Regions from separate parts of the Janthinobacterium amylolyticum genome, predicted to be linked through region 2. Evidence: predicted binding sites of a transcription regulator. Region 2 holds the regulator's gene; the other holds the start of a gene.
What was found. The regulator FliA, encoded in region 2, starts transcription of late flagellar genes. The targets are predictions, from matches to a motif close to CTAAAGTTTNNNNNNNNNNNGCCGNTA.
Positions count from the first base shown of each region.

Region 1: the regulator FliA is predicted to act here: its motif matches at 2,331-2,357, upstream of ACQ4WR_RS08075 (DUF5610 domain-containing protein).

Region 1 is NZ_JBNYXL010000003.1:322,641-332,709, reverse strand. It holds gene pyrF (orotidine-5'-phosphate decarboxylase) at 1-600, shown strand, start outside; gene sbcB (exodeoxyribonuclease I) at 823-2,271, opposite strand; gene ACQ4WR_RS08075 (DUF5610 domain-containing protein) at 2,429-3,061, shown strand; gene ACQ4WR_RS08070 (GGDEF domain-containing protein) at 3,150-4,115, opposite strand; gene ACQ4WR_RS08065 (HPF/RaiA family ribosome-associated protein) at 4,385-4,762, opposite strand; gene ACQ4WR_RS08060 (DUF1345 domain-containing protein) at 4,946-5,611, opposite strand; gene ACQ4WR_RS08055 (MFS transporter) at 5,650-6,921, opposite strand; gene ACQ4WR_RS08050 (CDP-6-deoxy-delta-3,4-glucoseen reductase) at 7,007-8,032, opposite strand; gene ACQ4WR_RS08045 (sugar nucleotide-binding protein) at 8,045-8,962, shown strand; gene ACQ4WR_RS08040 (hypothetical protein) at 9,046-9,306, shown strand; gene ACQ4WR_RS08035 (hypothetical protein) at 9,524-9,781, shown strand; gene ACQ4WR_RS08030 (hypothetical protein) at 10,024-10,069, shown strand, end outside.
Region 2 is NZ_JBNYXL010000007.1:103,525-113,593, reverse strand. It holds gene flgA (flagellar basal body P-ring formation chaperone FlgA) at 1-562, shown strand, start outside; gene flgM (flagellar biosynthesis anti-sigma factor FlgM) at 673-981, shown strand; gene ACQ4WR_RS16190 (flagella synthesis protein FlgN) at 990-1,457, shown strand; gene ACQ4WR_RS16185 (acyltransferase family protein) at 1,523-2,692, opposite strand; gene ACQ4WR_RS16180 (FxDxF family PEP-CTERM protein) at 3,069-3,632, shown strand; gene ACQ4WR_RS16175 (hypothetical protein) at 3,889-4,752, opposite strand; gene ACQ4WR_RS16170 (translation initiation factor Sui1) at 4,854-5,216, opposite strand; gene motD (flagellar motor protein MotD) at 5,413-6,207, opposite strand; gene ACQ4WR_RS16160 (flagellar motor protein) at 6,213-6,959, opposite strand; gene ACQ4WR_RS16155 (RNA polymerase sigma factor FliA) at 6,941-7,672, opposite strand; gene ACQ4WR_RS16150 (MinD/ParA family ATP-binding protein) at 7,718-8,581, opposite strand; gene flhF (flagellar biosynthesis GTPase FlhF) at 8,574-9,902, opposite strand.

The DNA of each region.
Region 1 (10,069 bases), on a different contig from region 2:
GACATCTGCCGCTACGTGCGCGAGAACTACCCGCACATCCCGCTGATCCTCGACGCCAAGCGCGGCGACATCGGCGCCACTGCCACGCAGTACGCGCGCGAAGCGTTCGAGCGCTACGGCGCCGACGCCGTCACCGTGAACCCCTACATGGGCGAGGATTCGCTCGATCCCTACCTGGCGTGGACGGATCGCGGCGTGATCATCCTGTGCCGCACGTCGAACCCGGGCGGCTCGGACCTGCAATTCCTGAATACGGACGGCGAGCCGTTGTACCAGCGCGTGGCGCGCCTGGTGGCCGAGAAATGGAACAAGAATGGCCAGTGCGCGCTCGTCGTCGGCGCCACCTTCCCTGAGGAACTGGCGCAAGTGCGCGCCATCGTCGGCGACATGCCGCTGCTGGTGCCCGGCATCGGCGCCCAGGGCGGCGACATTGCCGCCACCGTCGGCGCGGGCCAGACGGCGAACGGCATGGGCATGATGATCAGCTCTTCGCGCGCCATCATCTACGCCACGCCGCAGGACGGCGAAGACTGGGCCGACGCGGCGCGCCGCGTGGCGATTGAAACGCGCGATGCCATCAATCAGCATCGTTCTGTATAAACATCACCCATAAAAAATGTAGGTCGGGTTAGGCCAGCGGCCGTAACCCGACAACACCGGTAACGTCAACAATGTTGTCGGATTACGCGGGGCTTTGCCCCGCTAATCCGACCTACGGCTGCAAATTGAGCGCGCGATGCGATCAAAGTGCACCGCGCGGGCTGAAAAATTACATTCAGCAGGCCGCCTATACCGACGCGCAGCAGGTTTGGTCAGGTGCGACTAATCGCGCATGGGCGCCACCATCTCCGCGTAATCGTACAGCTCTCCCAGAATCTCCTCCCCCCGCTCATCCACCGATTCCGACAATGTGTCGATTTCCGTAAACAGCATTTCGATGGTGCGGGCGCCGCCGTCGCCGTCGAACAGGCGGGCGGCGCGGTGCTGTTCCCAGCGCAGGCTTTCCGCTTCGCTCAGGGTGTGCGGGAAATTGCGGGCGCGGTAGCGGAACAGCAGCTCCTGCAGGCGTTCGTCGGCAAACGAGGGGCGGGCCGTGGCCAGCTTGGCCGGCGTTTCGCGGCGCAGGGATTCGAGCAGGCGGCGGTCGTCGTTGCTGACGAAACCATTGTACAAATCCTCATCGACGTCCAGCGCGACATTCGCGCCAGGGCGCTGGAACACGTCGGCCCAGATGGCGTCCATGTTCGGCGCCGTGGCGGCGAATTGCGCGTTGGCCTTCGCCGCGTCCACGTCGATGCCCCATTGCGCGGCCATGGCCGGCGACAGGGTTTTCAGATTGCCGACCAGCATGGGCGACTTGTTCAGGTGCACGCTTTTCACGGGCAGGCGCGTCATGCCTTCGGGCATGGCTTCCTTGCGGGTAAACAGGCGCGTGCGGATGGTGTCGGCATCGAGCTGGAACAGTTCGCGCGGGTCGTAGGCGCAATCCCAGACGAGGATCTCGTTCTTGTTGCTCGGGTGCGTGGCCAGCGGCCAGACGACGCCCAGGCAGCCCCGTTCGGCGGGGAACATGCCGGAGACGTGCAGGAATGGCTGGCGCTCGCCGGCGGCCAGGTGCATGCCCATTTCGCTGGCGACCCTGTCCTTCTTGTGCAGGGCCAGGCAAAACTCGAACAGCTTCGGCTGCTTTTCCTTGATCAGGCGCGCCAGGGCGATGGTGGCGCGCACGTCGGACAGCGCATCGTGCGCCGCTTCGTGCACCAGGCCGTTGGCCTTGCTCAGGTGTTCCAGCCTGAAGCTGGTCTGGCCGTCGTCGCGCTTCGGCCATTGAATGCCTTCCGGGCGCAGGGCGTGCGTCATGCGCACCACGTCGAGGATATCCCAGCGGCCGCAATGGTTCTTCCATTCGCGCGCATATGGGTCGATCAGGTTGCGCCAGAACAGGAAACGCGTGACTTCATCGTCGAAACGGATGGTGTTGTAGCCCACGCCGATGGTGCCCGGTTCCGAAAAGGCCGCTTCGATGGTGGCGGCGAACTGGTGCTCGGGCACGCCCAGCTGCAGACACTGCTGCGGCGTGATGCCGGTGATCAGGCACGATTGCGGATCAGGCAGGAAATCATTGGCAGGCTGGCAATACAGCATGATCGGCTCGCCGATCTCGTTGAGGTCCGCATCCGTGCGGATGGCGGCGAACTGGGCCGGGCGGTCGCGGCGCGGCTGGGCGCCAAAGGTTTCGTAGTCGTGCCAAAGGAAAGTCTGGGTAGTCATTGATGGTCGTTGCTTGCTTAATTGTGATCTTGGTTGGGCCGGCTGCTGCAAAGCCGCCGCTTCAGTTTTCTGAAAACCTGCCGATACTACACGAGAGGAGCGTCACCGTTGCGGTATTCGCATGGTGGCATACATTGCCCGTTCAAGGAGGCCTATCATGTCAATTCCCATCGCCGCAGGCGGCAATTCCGCCGCTTCCCTGAGTTCCGTCAGTAATAATGCTGCCGGCAAGGAAGAGAAAGTCCAGCAAAAGGACGCCAGCAACACTGAAATGAGCGTGAACGACCGTACCAAGCTGCAATTGAACGCCTCCATCATGCAGGCGTCGCTGAATGTGTCGATCGGTTCGGAAAACGAACCGCTGGCGCTGCTGTACAAGACCGCCATCACGAATATCAACGAGGCGCTGAAAGGCCAGTACGGTGACGATGCGATCGAGAACGCCGCGTCGCAGGACAACAGCGCCGAAGCGACGGCGAACCGCATCGTGTCGCTGTCGACGGGATTTTTCGACGCCTTCAAGAAACAGAATCCGGACCTGGACGACGATGCCGCGCTGAGCAAGTTCATGGATACCATCAGTGGCGGCATGGAAAAAGGCTTCAAGGAAGCGCGCGACATCCTGGACGGCTTGAAAGTGCTGGGCGGCGACATCGCCAGCAATATCGACAAGACCTACGCGCTGGTGCAGAAGGGCTATGCGGATTTCGTTGCCGCGCACAGCAGCAAGAAGGATGAGGCTGCCACACCAGGCGCTCCTGCCAAGCCGGCCGACAGCAAGGCGGCCTGATCATCATTGCATCTTGCGCCGGAGAAAATATGCAGGGCGAAGCGCGCTGCTGACGATCAGGCAGCGCAACGACGCCATGGGCTTGGTTTCAGGTGCTGATCCGGTTGCGCCCGCCTGCCTTGGCGCGATACAGCGCCGCATCGGCCGCCGCGATCAAGCCATGGTCGTCCTGCCCGGGCGCCAGGCTGGCCACGCCGAACGAGCCCGTGATGTGTGGCAGCGCGCTGCGCATGTCGGCGAAGATGACGGCTTGCTGCATGCGCTCGCACAGCCGTTCTGCGACCATCAGGGCCACGTGTTCGTTGGTATCGGGCAAGATCACCATCATTTCCTCGCCACCGTAACGCACGGCAAAATCCGTCGGCCGCAGGGCCGCGCCCAGCACTTGCGCGGCGATGCGCAGGGCCTGGTCGCCCGCCTGGTGGCCGTGCGTATCGTTGAAGCGCTTGAAATGGTCGAGGTCGATCATCAGCAGCGACAGGGGCGCGCCGCTGCCATGCGCCGTGACGATCATGTTTGGCAGCAAGTCCGTCAGCCAGGCGCGGTTGTACAAGCCCGTCAGGCTGTCGACCATCGATAGCTGGCGGTAGAATTCGCCCAGTTTCTGGCGCCGGCGCAACAGGGCGTTGGCGGCGCGGATGCGGAAGGACAGCAAGCGCAGCAGGTTGCGCGCCAGGCCGTTCGACTGGTCGATCAGTTCCCAGACGATGGCCGCATCGACGACCAGCAAATCAGTTTCTTCCAGTGCGGAAATAGCGGCCAGGTTGCTGGCCTCGTCGAGCACCGATTGTTCGCCCACGCTTTCGCCGGGCAAGACCTTGCTGACAGTGCCGTCGTCCATGCCCGTATGGGTGTCGGCGGCCACGGCCAGGGCGCCGCGCAGGACGATGTACAGGCTGGCGCCGCGCGTGTCGGTGAGGGCTTCGCCCGCTTCCAGGCGCATGACGGGGCAGGGCGCCAGCATGGCGGCCGTCCGGCTATCCGCGCCATCGCGAAATAGCTGTAAATCGCCGATGTTGCAGCCTGAAGCGCCAAAGTTGCCGATCTGTTCCACAGTCATACTTTCATAAAGCCCGTGCCGCGCGTGCAGCGCGCCGGTCTCTTCATGATAGCCTAAAGCTGACTCTGCCGTAACGGCAAAACCTTGCTTCTAGTAACTTTCTGTGAAAAATACGACAATTATTTCATTGTCGCGTCAAGCATTGTCAATGCTGGTGGTGTTGTTACGGATATCGGCGCGCAGGACAGGCGCAGAGGCAGGCCAGATGTGCAAAGGCAGCCTTGAACGGCTGCCTCGTCTCTGGCAAATAGTGCAGATGGGAATTACTCGGCGGTTTCTTCCGCTTCGGCTGCATCGATCACGGCATTCTTGCCGGTGGCGTGGCGCTTGCTGTCTTGCAGGCGGCCCAGGGCGCTATCGATGGCGCGTTTCAGCTTGTCGGTGGCGCCGGCAACGGCTTGGTGCACGGTAGCGTTCTGCTCGGTGACGGCAATCGGCTGGTAGCCGGCGACACGGGCTTCCATGACGCAGCGGATATCGTCTGCGCCGCCTTTCGGGCCATTCGTATCGCTGAGGTGGACTTCGATGCGGGTCAGGTTGTCGCGGAAGCGGCTCAGTGCGCTTTCAAGTACGGATTGCACATGTTCGTTCAGTCCAGCGGTGTTGGCGATGGTGCTGTCGGTATGAATATTGATTTGCATATGCTTACTCCTGTCAATTCAAAAAAAACCCATCTCAGGCGTGCTGCGGCCTGGTTGCTGCCTTATGCACATTGCCTCGTGCATGTGACTTATCTTACTCCTCTTTCCAGTATTTCAAGAGGGTGCGCACGATTAAGATGAGCTTAACCCTACACCCAGGTCAAGTTTCCTCATTGAAACTTTTCAGCCATTGATCAGGCCCGCCGCGATATTGATCGACAGTCCCAGCACGACCAGGTTGAAGAAAAAGCTCAGCACGGATTGCCCCAGCACGATTTGCCGCATCAGCCGCGTCTGCACGGAAACGTCCGACGTTTGCACGGCCACGGCGATGGTGAAGGCGAAGTACAGGAAATCCCAGTAGTCGGGATTTTGTTCGTCGTCGGGAAATTTCAGGGGGCGCCTGGCCGGGTCGGCCAGGTAATACAGGTGGGCGTAATGAAAGCAGAACAGGGTGCCGACGAGAAACCAGGAGCCGACCAGGGTGAAGATCGTCAGCGCGTAGTGCAGGGCCCGCTCATCGTCGGCCATGCCCTTCATGGACGACAGTTGCGAGACGATGGCCAGCAAGCTCATCACCGACGCCACGGACAGGGCCAGCAAGACCATCGCCGCCCGTTCATCTTGCCGCGTGGCCATGGTTTTGACCGTGTGATGGTTGGCGCGCATCATCATCCAGGCCATCGTCGCCAGGTAAAACCAGACGGCCACGTTCCAGGCCGTCAGCAGCCGCGTCATCAGCAGCCATTCGGAGGGCAGCAGCAGGCCGGCCGCCACGCCGATGGCCGTGGCCAGGCTCAGGTGGGGGCGGCTGCGAATGAAGCTGTGAAACGGAAGGGGAATTTTCATGGCGCCAGGTCGTCAGTATCGATAGCGCATCTTAGCGCCTAAGCGCCTGCCGTGGCGGCTGTCCTGGCCGCTGCTTCCTTCTCGTGGTGGGGGAAACGGTCCATGCGCGACAGCACGGGGAACAGCACGGCCCACGCGCCAGTCACGGCCAGGGTGGCGGCGCCGCCGAAGAGCACGGCGCGCACCAGGCCGAACCAGCCCGCCGTGATGCCCGATTCAAATTCGCCCAGCTCGTTCGAGGCGCCGATGAAGACGGCGTTGACGGCGCTGACCCGGCCGCGGATGTCGTCCGGCGTCTCGAATTGCACCAGCAAATGGCGGATATACACGCTGACCATGTCGCCGGCGCCCATCAGGAACAGCGCCGCCAGGGCCAGCGGGAAATAGCTGGTGCTGCCCAGCACCAGGGTGCCAAGGCCGAACACGGCCACGCCGCCGAACATCCAGGCACCAACCTTGCGTGTGATGGGGAAGATGGCCAGCAGGATCGAGCACAGGGCCGCCCCGGCGCCCGGCGCCGTGCGCAACAGGCCCAGGCCGCTGGGGCCGACATGCAGCACGTCGTGCGCCAGCGCCGGCAGCAGGGCCGTGGCGCCGCCGAACAGCACGGCGAACAGGTCCAGCGAGATGGCGCCCAGCACGATGGGCCTGGACCAGACGAAACGCAAGCCTTCGAGCAGGCTGTGCCAGCTGACGGGTTCTCGCCTGACCACTTGCGGCGCCGGCGTGGTGGCGCACATCAGCAGCACCGACAGCACCAGCAGCGCCGACGAGACCAGGTACACCATCTTGGGGCCGAAGTAATACAGCAAGCCGCCCAGGGTCGGCCCCACGATGATGGCCACGTGCGAGCTGGACGAACTGAGTGCCACCGCGCGGCTGAATTGCTGCGTCGGCACCATGTTGACCAGCACGGCCTGCGTGGCCGGCATCATGAGGGCGCGCGCGCTGCCGAACAGCACCAGCACGGCAAACACGGGCCAGACGATGGACAGGCCGTTCAAGGTGAAGGCCAGCAGGGCCAGCGCGCAAGCGAGCTGCGCCGCCAGGCAGCAGGCGATGATGTTGCGGCGGTTGTAGCGGTCGGCCACGTGGCCGGCCGGCAGGATCAGCAGGAGGAAGGGCGCGAACTGGGCCAGGCCGATCAGGCCCAGATCGAACAGGCTGCCCGTCAGCTGATACACCTGCACGCCGATGGCCACGCTTTGCATCTGCACGGCCACCGTGCCCAGCACGCGGGCGGACAGGTAACAGGCGAAGTTGCGTTGGCGCAGGATACTGAAGCCGTTGCCGGCGGAAGCGAGAGACATGATATTTCCAGGAAACAGCGGAGTGGCAGGGGCAAACGCGGCGGCGGGCGCCGCCCCGGCAGCCCCGCCGTCTGGACGGTGCTGCTTACTTGGCCAGGTCGGCTTCGGTGGTGAAGGCGTCGGCGTAGAACTCGTCGTCAGGCAAGCCGCATTGCTGCACGAAATCGCGGTGGGCCGAGTCGACCATCACGGGCGCGCCGCACGCATATACCTGGTGGCCGGACAGGTCGGGCAAGTCGGCGATGACAGCCTGGTGCACGAAACCCGTGCGGCCGCTCCAGGCGTCTTCCGGCAGGGCTTCCGAGACGACAGGCACGTAGGTGAACTGCGGCAAGTCGGCGGCCCACTGGCGGCACAGCGCGTCCATGTACAGGTCATGCGGACGGCGCCCGCCCCAGTACAGCGTGATCGGACGCGTGGATTGTGCGCTGATCATCTGCTCGACAATGGCTTTCAGCGGGGCAAAGCCCGTGCCCGAGGCCAGCAGCACGACGGGCTTGTCGCTGTCTTCGCGCAGGAAGAAGGTGCCCATCGGGCCTTCGAAGCGCAGGATGTCGCGCTCTTTCATGGTGCCAAACACCTGGTCGGTGAAAAGGCCGCCGGGAAGGTGGCGGATATGCAGGCTCACGGGGCCGCCGTCGGCGGGCGCGCTGGCCATGCTGTAGCTGCGGCGCTTATTGTCGCGCAGCATGATTTCGATATACTGTCCGGCGCGGTACTGCAGGCGCTCGCTGGCTGGCAGCTGCAAGGTCAGCACGATGACGTCGGGGGCGACTTTTTCCATCGTCGTCACGCGCGAGGGCATTTTCTTGATCGGGTAGTCGCTGCTGCCAGCCACTTCGCGCGCTTCGATGACGAGGTCGGCATCCGTGGTGGCGCAGCAGAACAGCGAGTAGCCGGCCGCTTCTTCTTCCGGCGTCAGGGCGCGTTGCTGGTGCGCCTTGTGCTGGACGGTGCCGGCAACAACCTTGCCCTTGCAGGAGCCGCAGGCGCCATTTTTGCAGCCATATGGCAAGCCCACGCCGGCGCGGATCGCCGCCGCCAGCACGGTTTCGTCCGCTTCGCAGCTGAATTGGTGGCCGCTGGGCTGAACAGTAACTTGAAAAGTCATACAATCCTTGAGATGAAAAATATGTTAATGCACTCTTTGCGCCAGCCTGTAGGCCTGCCGCGCCTGCTGATTCTCGGTTGCGGCGACGTCGGCATGCGTTTGCTGCCCTTGCTGCGCGGGCGCTTTCGCGTCTTTGCCGTCACCAGTCAGCCAGCGCGCTGCGCAGAGCTGCGGGCGGCCGGTGCCGTGCCCATCGTGGCCAACCTGGACGACCGCGCCAGCCTGAAGCGGCTGGCCGGCCTGGCACCGAGCATCGTGCACCTGGCGCCGCCCATGTCGTCCGGCTTGCTGGACCGGCGCACGCGCAATCTGGCCGCCATTTTACCCGAGCATGCCCGCCTGGTGTATGTCAGCACCAGCGGCGTGTATGGCGATTGCGGCGGCGCCAGCGTGGCGGAAACGCGGCCCGTGGCGCCCGCCAATGCGCGCGCCAGGCGGCGCGTGGATGCGGAGCAGGTGCTGCGGGCCTGGGGCGCGCGCCGCGCCAGCCGCGCAGCCATCCTGCGCGTGCCCGGCATTTATGCGGATGACCGCCTGCCGCTGAAACGCTTGCGCGAAGGCACGCCGGCGCTGGCCGCCGCGGACGATGTGTATACCAACCATATCCATGCCGAGGACCTGGCGCGCATCATCGAGCGTGCCCTGTGGCGTGGCAAGCCTGGGCGCGTGTACCACGCCAGCGATGACAGCGAACTCAGGATGGCCGAGTATTTCGACGCCGTGGCCGATACCTTCGGCTTGCCGCGCCCGCCGCGCCTGCCGCGTGCCGCGCTACAGCAAGTGGTCACGCCGATGCTGCTGTCGTTCATGTCCGAGTCGCGCCGCCTGGACAATGCGCGCCTGAAGCGCGAGCTGGGCGTGCGCCTGCGTTACCCGCGCGTGGCCGATGCCTTGCAAATGCTGGCAGCCAGCGGCGCCCGCATCGGGTAAAATGGCCGGTTATCTCCGCACTTTTTACGGCGCGGCGCGGCGCGCGCCGTTCCTGCCGGGCACCACTATTAAAGGAATACAGCATGACCACCCTGACTTACGAAGAATACCTGGACGAGGTCACGACCGTCCTGACGGAACTGTATGACCTGGACGACGAAGCGGCCATCAAGCTGGTCGTGGCTGCTCAGGACGCGGAATTTTTCGTGCCGCACGATGCGCATGAAGCCATGCGGACCGTCGAGCAAGCCAAGAAGGACGCCGTGACCCTGTTCGAGCGCAAGCAGAACCGCCAGCAGACCCAGGAAAAGCAGCAGCAGCGCGTGCGCCAGCAAAAGAAGTAAGGCAGTCAGGCAGCGAAGCAGTAAGGTAATACAAGCCGCGCCCGCAGGGCCGGCAGGGTGGGTCGCCGCGGTGCAACGCCGCGGCGCCGCACTTGATCTGGCGCAAACGCGCGGTGGCGGCGTGGCGATATGGTGAGCAAGGTCGTCACGCATTTCGCCTATTTTTGGCGGGCTGGGCAGTTAGCGTGACGATGTGTCCGGTCCGCAGGAGCGTCCGATGCGTCCCATCAGCCATCCCAGCAAGGAACAGGTGCGCGCGTACATGCGTCGCCGCGAACATGCCGTGCTGCCACCGCCGCCGCCCGAAGAAATCCGCCGTCAACTGTGCTGGAGCCGCAACGAGCCGCCAGTGGCCAGTGTCGCGGCGCAAAGCTGGCACCAAAGCTGGCGCCTGTCAGCGGAAATAGCCCGCCTGGGTGCCTTGATGACGATAGCTTGGCTCATGCACAGCGGTGTTGCTCATCGTAAAAATTGATGACTTGCAGCAAATTTTTCCATTTTGAGTTATCCTCTAGCACATTCCAAGTGCGTCAATTCTCTTCAATTATCACAATTTTGCTTTAAGTTACGCAAAAATCAACAATAGCGTGTATTATATTGTTTGCGGGATAGAAACCGCATAAGTGATGGCGCTTTTTAGTGTGTTTACCCTGAATTATTGCAAAAGCGACATTCGGTCTCTTCGAGCATTAATACAACAAGTACGGATTTTCAATCATGTCTCTCAAACAAATTACCTCTTTGCCTACCTACAACCCGAATC
Region 2 (10,069 bases):
CTTGCCGGGCAAGGTCACGGTCACCGTCGGCGCCGTCGATCCCCGCTTGAACCTGGCCGCCTGCCCCGCGCCGCAAGCCTTCATGGCGCCGGGTGCCCGCGCCTGGGGCAAGACCACGGTGGGCGTGCGCTGCACGGCCCCGGCCAGCTGGACTATCTATCTGCAAGCCAACGTGGCCGTCGTCGGCGACTACGTGGCCAGCGCCGTGCCGCTGGCGCAAGGCCAGGCCATCGACGCCAGCCAGCTGGTGACGATGCAGGGCGACCTGGCCGCATTGCCGGCAGGCATTGCCACCGACATGGCCCAGGTGGTGGGCGCCAGCACGAATATTTCATTGCCACCTGGCACGCCGATGCGCCTCGACACCTTGCGCCGCAAGCCGGTGGTGATGCAGGGGCAGCTGGTGCGCGTCGTTTCCAGCGGCAACGGTTTCCAGGTTGCATCAGAAGGCCGCGCTATCGGCAACGCCGGCGACGGGCAAGTGGTGCAGGTGCGCACGCAGAGCGGCCAGCAGATCAGCGGCGTGGCGCGCGCGGGAGGGATGGTCGAAGTAGCATTCTGAACACGGATGGACAGCGATATTGTGGTCTGGCGCACTAAAGTTTCGGCGGAAGGTGCCGATAATAGGACAGCCCCGGAGTTTTTTGACTTCGACCAGACGAGGATCACGCTGTGAAAATTACCGACAACACCATTAAAAGCAATCCCGGCCTGCCGGTGGCGCCCGCGAGTACCTCCGGCGCCCGGAATGCCGAGAAAGCCCAGGCAACACCGACGACGTCGGACAATGTACGCCTGTCCCCGCAAGGACAGGCATTAGCGGCCAGCGCAACTGCCGGCAGCGGCGCCGTGTTCGACACGAAAAAAGTCGAGCGCATCAAGCTGGCGATCGCCGACGGCCAGTTCCAGGTCAACTCTGAAAAAGTGGCGGACGGACTCCTGGACACAGTCAAGGACCTGCTGCACTCACGAAATAGATAGGTTCCCCAATGCAATCAGTGACTCCGTTTTCCAGCCTGCGCGACGAGCAAGAGCTCATGACCACATTGCTGGCATTGATGAAGGAAGAACAGCTGCATCTGGTTGCGGCTGACATCGATGCAATCGCGGAGCTCACCGTACGCAAGACGGCACTCATCGGCAAATTGAGCCAGCTGGCGGCGCAACGCCACCAGGCGCTGGCGGCAGCCGGCTTCACGGCCGCCGAAGCGGGCATGGAAGACTGGCTGGTGGTGGCCGAGGAAGCCGACGCGGCATCCTTGTGGAAAGCCCTGCTGGCCACGACGCGCGAGGCGAAGGAACAGAACCGCCTGAACAGCCTGCTCGTCAACAAGCACATGCTGCACACGCAGGGCGCCCTGAACGCCATGCGCCCCACGGCCCAGAGCGGCAACTTCTACGGCCCCAGCGGCCAGCCAACCACCAACACCCCGCAGCGCCGCGTCGTCATCGGCTAAGGCCTTCGCCTTCATCCCAGTGTAGAAAATAGCTGCGGCCAGCGCGGCACGATGCGCGTTTGCGCCTATGCCGATGGCTGCAAGCCTTGCCCGGGCACGGGCGCCAGCAGGCGCGTGCGCAGCCGCAGGCCCGGCCGCTCCACCAGCCAGTACAGCGCGGCCGCCGCCAGCAAGGCCGCGCCGTTGTAGAGGCAAAACACCAGCACGGGCGAGCCGCCCAGCGCATCGCCAAGATAGGCGTCGAGCGCGTGATACACCTGCTTGTGCGTCAGGTACAGGCTGAACGCCAGAGTGGCCAGGGCCGCCGCGCCGGGCACGCGCCAGCGGCCGGGCCAGCTTTGTTCGCTGAGGCAGCCTGCCAGCACGCATGCCAGGCTGCACGACAGCAGCGGATAGCCGAAAACGATGCCGGCAAAGTCCGGCACGCCGCGCAGCAGCCACATGGCCAGCGCCAGTCCCGCCATCCCCGCGCCCAGCAACAGGGTGCCACGCGCCATCAGCGCCGCCCACCAGGCGGGACGAAAACCGCGCACGACAGCCAGCATCACTCCCATCAGCAAGCCATCGAGGCGGACCGGGCTGGGCATGTAGATGAGCGCGATGAAGCGCTCGACATAGGCGCCCTGCCCCTGCAGCGGCGCCAGTTCCTGCCGCCATAGCCAGGCACGCAGAAGCATGCCGCCCAACAGCACGCCCAGCGCCGCGGCCACCGTCTTGCCGGCGGCGGGCCGGCGCGCCAGCCACCACGCGACAGGCGGCAGCAGCAGATAAAAATGCTCTTCCACGCACAGCGACCAGGCATGCGAAAAGGCGCGCGCCTCGGGCGCGCCGGGCAGCACATTGATGGTGAAGGTCAGGAATTGCCACAGCGGCCGCATGAGCTCCGCCTCGCGGGACGCGGGCAGCAGCACATACAGCGCCAGCACGGTGCCATAGGCAGGCAGGATGCGCAGGGCGCGGCGCAGCATGAATTGCGTCCACCACGGGCGCCACGCGGGAGGCGTGCCCAGCGCCCATGGGCGCAGCAACTGCCAGCCGATCAGGTAGCCGCTGAGGACGAAAAACAGGTCCACGCCCATCCAGCCATAGGCGATCAGGCGGCCGGGCAGGCGCAGGCCATAGCTTTCCAGGTGATACAGCATGATCCAGGCGATGGCCACGGCACGCAGCAGATCGGGGCCGGGAGCCCGGGCGGAGGGAGGGGCAGACAGGGTCATGCTGTGGCTTGCAATCATGGCAACCCGCCATGATGCCACAAGCTTCGCCTGGCGTGCGCATCCGCCAGCGCCCTGCCCGCACGCCATGCGATGCCATGCGATGCGATGCCATGTCATGCCACGCCATGCGATGCCATGCGATGCGATGGCCTGCACGCAGAAACAACAGCTGCGGTCCGCGTCCCCCGCACATTTGAGCACGCTCAAACGTGCGGCAAATGATAACGATATGCTCATCCCTAGCGTACGCCGCCCAACTCCCGGTGAGACTTTCCTCACTGACACGAACATCGTTCCCCGCCGGCATAGCTAACCCATTCCACGCGTCCAGCCTGCGCTTTTGCGCTGCGCCACGACGCACGCCATTTCAATTGACAGTACACAGGAGCATGCTATGAACTCTCTCACCGTATCCAAGGCTGGCGCGGCGCTGCTGCTCGGCTGCACCCTGCTGGCGCCGGTCGCGCAGGCTGAAACGCAAGCCGTGTTCTACAACCATCTGGTCTCGACCGCCGTGGTGGCCACGCCACTGCTGGTGAACGACACGCTGTTCGTCGATACCTTCACGACGGAACGCGGCTCGCTGCTGCAAACGACCACCTTTACGGTCGGTGCCGGCGTGCAGGCATTTACAGGCAACGCCGCATGGCTGGTCACCGGCGCCACTGAATTCGGTCCCCGCCTGACCGGCGTCAACATCGACCTGTTCGACTCCAGCAATAACCTGGTGCAATCGGACACCTTCACCGGCGTGCTGGGCGCCTTTGCCCATTCGACCTTCAACGGCCTGCTGGGACCAGGCACCTACACCCTGGTGGCGAGCGGCACCGGCACGCGTGATTCCGTGCTGGACATTTCCATCACCACGGCCGTGCCCGAACCGGAAACCTACGCCATGCTGCTGGCCGGGCTGGGCCTGATCGGGTATAGCATACGGCGCCGCAAGACGGCTGCCTGAGCGGCTGCCTGAGCGGCCGCTCGAATTGCCGCCGCACGCACGGGGCGGCAGCGGCGGCCCCATGCAAGGGCTTGCTCATGCACTTGCTTGTTCATGCTCGGCCGGGGCCACAGCCGGGCGCCTCATGCCCGGGCTGGTCCATACCCGGCCTCGTCCATCCCCGGCCTGGTGCATGCCAGGCTGGTCCATGCCAGGTCTGCGCCATGCCGTGACGGGCCGCTGCCCGGGCCAGTCATGCACGGGCCAGCTTACGCACTCAGCCCTGCGCGGGACGGCCCCCATGCTGGCGGAATTTCGCGGCGATGGCCTGTGCCTTGAGGGCGGCGGCGGCCTGCTGCTCGGGTGTCAATTCGTTTTGCAGCCAGTGCCAGTATTCATCCTGGTAGGGATTCGTCGTGCCTGGCGCAAGGATATCGTCGTACACCATGCGCAGGGCCAGCAAATAGCCATACGCCTGGGGCGCATCCTTGCGCACCACCTCACCATCGCGCAGGTAGGCCATCATCAGGGTGGAAACGCTGCTCAGTTCCGCCTCGTCCGCCTGTGCCGTCAGCTGGGCGATGGCTTGCCGCTTCCACTCCTGCACCAGCGGATCGTCGGGACGGTTGCGCAGCGCGCTGCGGTCGCCGAACGGGCCTTCCGACAGGAACAGGGTGGCCGCGCCCGGCACGCCTGCCCTGGCGGCAGTGGCAAGGTAGGCCAGGCGTTCGTCGCGCTGGCGCTGCGTCATGCCCGCACAGAGTTGCTGTTGGGCGGCTTTTTCCTCCGCCGTCATCTCGCGCCCCAGTTCGAACTCCAGCGCCGGCAGCCGCCCTTCCTGGCCGAAGGCGATGCAGTCGTCGAGCAACTGGTAGGCCGCATACGCGTCTTCCGGCTTGCCGCTGGCCGCCAGGCGTTCCAGCCGCTGCGCCAGGGTGACGGCAACGGGCGGCGCGCCGGGCACGGGAGCAGCATCGATGCTGAAATACGCGGCCAGGCTGCGTCCTTGCGACGCGCTGGCGGCACCGGCCGCCGCGGCCGCCGCGCCGTCAGGGTTCGCGGTGTCGGCGGCGGGCCAGCAGGCCAGCGCCAGCGCTGCGGCGAGCGCCGCGATGGCGATGCCGGTGAGTTTGACGTTCATGGTGATGGGTGGGCGTGTGCGTGGACGTGGGTGGACAGGAAACGCACGTTACCACAGGCGCGCGGCAAGCTGCCGCACGCGCCGCGCACGCCGGGCCCTGCTCAGCCGCCGGCCTTTTTCGGCTGGTGGCCCAGCTTGACCAGCGCGGCCAGGATGGTGTCGACATGGTCGCCCTGCACTTCGATCACGCCGTCCTTGACGGTGCCGCCCGAACCGCACTGGGTGCGCAGCTGCTTGCCCAGCAGTGCCAGGGCAATGGCGTCCAGCGGCAAGCCTTTTACCACGGTGACGCTCTTGCCGCCGCGTCCCTTGGTCTGGCGCGACACGCGCACGGCGCCGTCGCCCACGGGCGCCGCCTTGGCTTGCGCCTTGCATGCGCATTGCGCCAGCGGCTGGCGGCAAGCGGGACACATGCGCCCTGTTTCAGTGGAATACACGAGGCCGCCCTGGGAACTGCTTTTCATGATGGAGAAATGGAAGAATGGGAAGGCTGCGATTGTACCAAGCGGCGGCCGGCAATTGACGGCTTCGCCACCGTCACCTTCATTGACGGCTTCGCCGCCGCAGGCAGCCATAGACATCCGCGCCGCCCGCATCTTCGCCTGGCGGCGACGGACTTCGCTTGACGGTGCCGATTCACAGCGCCACGCGCGACGCCTTTCAGTTGGCTGGCACCGGCGCCGGAGCGGGCCCCGCAGGCGCCGTCGGCACTTCCGTGACGGTTTCCGGGATGCCCGACAAGATCGTCACGGCGACCCGGCGGTTGCGCGCGCGTCCTTCCGGCGTGGCGTTCGGCGCCACGGGAATATTGTCGGCATGGCCCACGGCCGTCAGGCGCGAGGCCTGCACGCCGCTGGCGATGAACAGGCGCACGACAGCGCTGGCGCGCGCGGCCGACAGTTCCCAGTTCGAGGCAAAATTCGAGTTGCTGATGGGCTGGACATCCGTATGCCCTTCCACCTGCACCGCGTGAGGGTCGTCCTTGAGCAGCACGGCCACGGCGCGCAGGGCCTGGTCCGACTCGGCAGTCAGTCCCGCCGCGCCCGGGTCGAACAGCACGCTGGCATTGATTTCCACGCTCACGCCACGGCTCGTCTGCGTGACCCGCACTTTGCCTTCCTTCACCAGCGGCGCCAGGGTCGAGGTCAGGTCCTGCGCCAGGCGCGTCATGTGTTCGCGCTCGCGGCGGATGGCTTCCGTGCGGCGCTTCAGGGCGGGATTCGGCAGCGGGATGGCTTGCGGCGCTTCCATGATGATGGGCGGCGCGCCCTTGTCCAGGCTGAAAGCCTGGCCGATGGCATTCTGGAACACGCGGTACTTGCCTTCGTTGACTTGCGAAATCGCATACATGACAACAAAAAACGCGAACAGCAGGGTGATAAAGTCGGCGTACGAAATCAGCCAGCGGTCCTGGTTGTCCGGCTCTTCGTCATACTTTCTGCGCGCGCGCCGCATCATGGTCAATGCTCGTGCAAAAGGCTGGAAACGCGCTCTTCGATGATGCGCGTATGGTCGCCGGTGGCGATGTCGTACAGCACCGCCGCCGTGATTTCATACTGCAGCACGCGGCGCGAGACGATGGCCTTGAGTTTGTTCGCCACCGGCAGGAACAGCAGATTGGCCAGGCCCACGCCATAGATGGTCGACACGAAGGCCACGGCGATGCCGCCGCCCAGCTTGCTCGGGTCGGTGAGGTTTTCCATCACGTGTATCAGTCCCAGCACGGCGCCCAGGATGCCGATGGTGGGCGAGTAGCCGGCCGCCGACTCCCATACCTTGACGGCCTGGCGCTCGGCCATCTCGTAGGCGGAGATTTCCACGTCGAGCAGCTGGCGCAGCTTGTCGGGCGCGATGCCGTCGACGATCATGCGCAAGCCCTTGGCGTTGAAGCGGTCCGGGGTGTTTTCCATCAGGCGCTCGAGCGCCAGCGGGCCGTCGCGGCGCGCCGTCAAGCTCCATTGTCCGATATCGCGCGCCAGCGCGGCACGCGTGTCCGCCGGCGGCAGGAACACCCAGCGCAGCATTTCCAGCCCGCGCACGAAGGTGCGCAGCCGCGTTTGCAGCAGCACGGCGCCGAAGGTGCCGATGACCACGATGGCGAAGGCAGCCGGCTGCAGCAGGGAGGCCATCTTGCCGCCTTCCAGTGCCTGGCCGACCAAGAGGCCCGCCAGCGCCAGCGCCAGCCCGATTACGCTGGACCAGTCCACGCCTGCTCCCTCAAGGTTGCGCGCAGGCGCGCGACGGCCTGGGTATGCAGCTGCGAGACGCGCGATTCCGATACGCCCATCACCGCGCCGATCTCCTTCAGGTTCAGCTCTTCTTCGTAATACAGGCCCATGAGTATTTTCTCGCGTGGCGGCAGCGCATCGATGGCATCGATCACGGATTGCCGGAAATCGGTATCGAGCAGGGAACGCAAGGGGTCGCTGTCCTCGTCCACGCAATGGCGGTCGAGAAAGCTGTCATTGCCGTCCGGATCATGAAAATCTTCGTAGTACACCAGTTGGTGGCCGCCGCCGTCGCCCAGCATTTCCTGGTAGTCGGCCAGCGACATTTTCAGCAGTTTCGCCACTTCCGACTCCGTCGGCGGATGGCCGAGGCGCTGCTGCAAGGTGCTCATTGCCTCTTCGATCTTGCGCATGTTCTGACGCATGCTGCGCGGCAGCCAGTCGCTGGTGCGCAATTCATCGAGCATGGCGCCGCGGATGCGCAGCACGGCATACGTCTCGAACTGCGCGCCGTGCGTCTCTTCATAACGGGTAATCGCATCGAGCAGGCCGATCATGCCGGCCTGAATCAGGTCATCGACCTCGACCGAAGGCGGCAATTTCGCCTTCATATGGTGCGCCAGACGCTTTACCAGCGGAATATGCTCCGTCAGCAAATAGTCCTTGTTCGATTTCCCTTTGACCGTGTACATAGGCTGCTTATTGTTTTCTCATCTTATCTGGTGCTACGGTTGGCTTCAGGCGCTGAACTGGTGCGGGCTCCCCGTCTGGTACAAGGTGCCGCCCAGCACCGGTGCGGCCGAGCGCGCCAGCCGTTCGGCCAGGCCGCGAAACGCCACCGAGGCGCCCGCCAGCGGAAACGCATCGACCACGCTGCGGCCCAGGCGCGCCGCGCGGTGCAGGTATTCATCGGCAGGCACCGAGCCCATCGACGTCAGTTTCACGGCCAGATAGCGGCTCGCCGCCTGCGCCATATTATCGTATACCACTTTTGCCTCGGATTCGGAAGCGCCGGTGACAAGAATGCCGAACGGACGGCGTCCCATTTCCTGGCTCAGGCGCTTGATCAGGCAGTAGGCGGCCTTGATCGAGGTGGCGCTGGTGGACACTTGCACGACGATATCCGATGAGGCCATCAGCGGCACGGGGAAGCAGTCGCCCTCGTCGGCCATGACGCCGTCGACCAGCACGATGCCGCTCTGGCGCGCCAGTACCTCGAAGGTCTTGCCCAGGCGGCGCATCTCGTCGGCCGTGGCATAGTCCATGCTGTCCATCAAATGGTTGCGCGCGCCCAGGCTGGCCACGCCGAAGCCTTGCGGCACCTGGTGGATGACCTGGTTCAGGCCGCACTGCTGGCGCGCCACGTCGCGCAGGCTGGCGCCGTGCGCCAGTCCCAGGCGCGCAGCCACGCCATCGCTGCCGCCGGTGGCGTCGAGCAGCAGCACGTCATTGCCGCCATACGCCAGCGACGCACCCAGGTTGACCAGCATGGCGCCCTTGTCATCCTGCGGCGTGGCCGACAAAAAAGTCATCACGCGCGGCTGCGGGCCGGCCAGCATGCGGCGCAGGCCTTCGGCCTGGTCGAAATCAAAGTTAGCCAAGGTGCACCCCGCGCGCTTCATTGTTGCGGGCGGCCGCCTGCGCCATCAGCAGCGGCAGTTCGGCGTCGGAAAACTGCGTCGCCGCCGAGTCGCGCTTGAGCTTGAAGGCGCGGTCGATCAGGTAGCCGCGGTCGGCCAGGTACAGGTCTTCCGGCACGCGCTGGCCGTTCGATACATAAAACAGGTTCAGCTTCTGGCGGATCACCACGTCGAGCACATTGCCGATCGAGGCCGCTTCATCGAGCTTGGTCATGATGCAGCCGGCCAGGCCGCTGCCCTGGTAGGCGCGCACCACTTCGTTGAGGGTTTCCTGCGTCGCGGTGGAATTCAGGCACAGCAGGCGTTTCACGTCGGCGCCGGCGCCCGACAGCATGGCCACCTGTTCCGTCACCATCTGGTCGCGCTGGCTCACGCCCACCGTATCGATCAGCACCGTGTGCTTGTTCTTCAATTCCTTCAGGGCAATGCGCAAGTCGGCCTCGTCCTTCACCGAATGCACCATCACGCCGAGGATCTTGCCGTAGATGCGCAACTGCTCGTGCGCGCCAATACGGTAGGCATCCGTGGTGATCAGGGCCAGCTTTTCCGGGCCGTGGCGCATCACGCAGCGCGCGGCCAGCTTGGCCGTGCTGGTGGTCTTGCCGACGCCGGTCGGGCCGACCAGGGCAAACACGCCGCCCTGCTCCAGCATGGCGTCTTCATTGGCCACGGTGTTCAGGTTGCGGCTGAGGACAGTCTTGATCCAGCGCATGCTTTGCGCGCCGTCCAGGCCGGCGGGCAGCTTGTCGATCAGGTAGCGCGCCAGGCTGGCCGAGAAGCCGGCGGCCAGCATTTCGCGCAGCACCACGGCTTTTTGCGGTTCGCGCTGCTGCGTCGAACCCCACGAGATTTCCGCCAACTGGGTTTCCATCATGCCGCGCATGGCGCGGATTTCATTCATCATGCCGCTCATCTCGGCGGCGGCGTTTTCCTTCACATGCGCCAGCGCGCTGGCCATCATCTGCTGCATGCGGGCCATGTCCATCGGCTCGGAAGCAGCCTGGCGCGGCGCGGCGGGACGTGGCGCGGCCGGGCGCTGGGCCGGGGCGGCCGCACGCTGCGGCGTGGCGAACTGGGTCTGCAACTGGGGACGGGGCTGGGCCATTTCGGAGGCGGCCGGCGGCGACGCCAGCGAAGCGGCGTCGTCATTGGCCAGCGCGAGGATCTCCACCACGCCATCGGCCTGGCGGTTCGACAGGATCACGGCATCGGGGCCCAGCGCTTCGCGCACCTTGCGCAGCGCATCGCGCGACGAGGCGCCCGTAAATTTCTTCACATTCATGACCGGCCTCCCAAGGCGGGGGTGGCGCAATATTGGCTGAACTGTGTGACCATCATCGACTCCTGTTGCTTGAGTGCTGTCTTCCACATGGACACAGATCACTCGGACAGTTTCCATTATTAGCGATGCACTGAGGAAACGATCGAAGGAACAGGACGGGAAAGTAC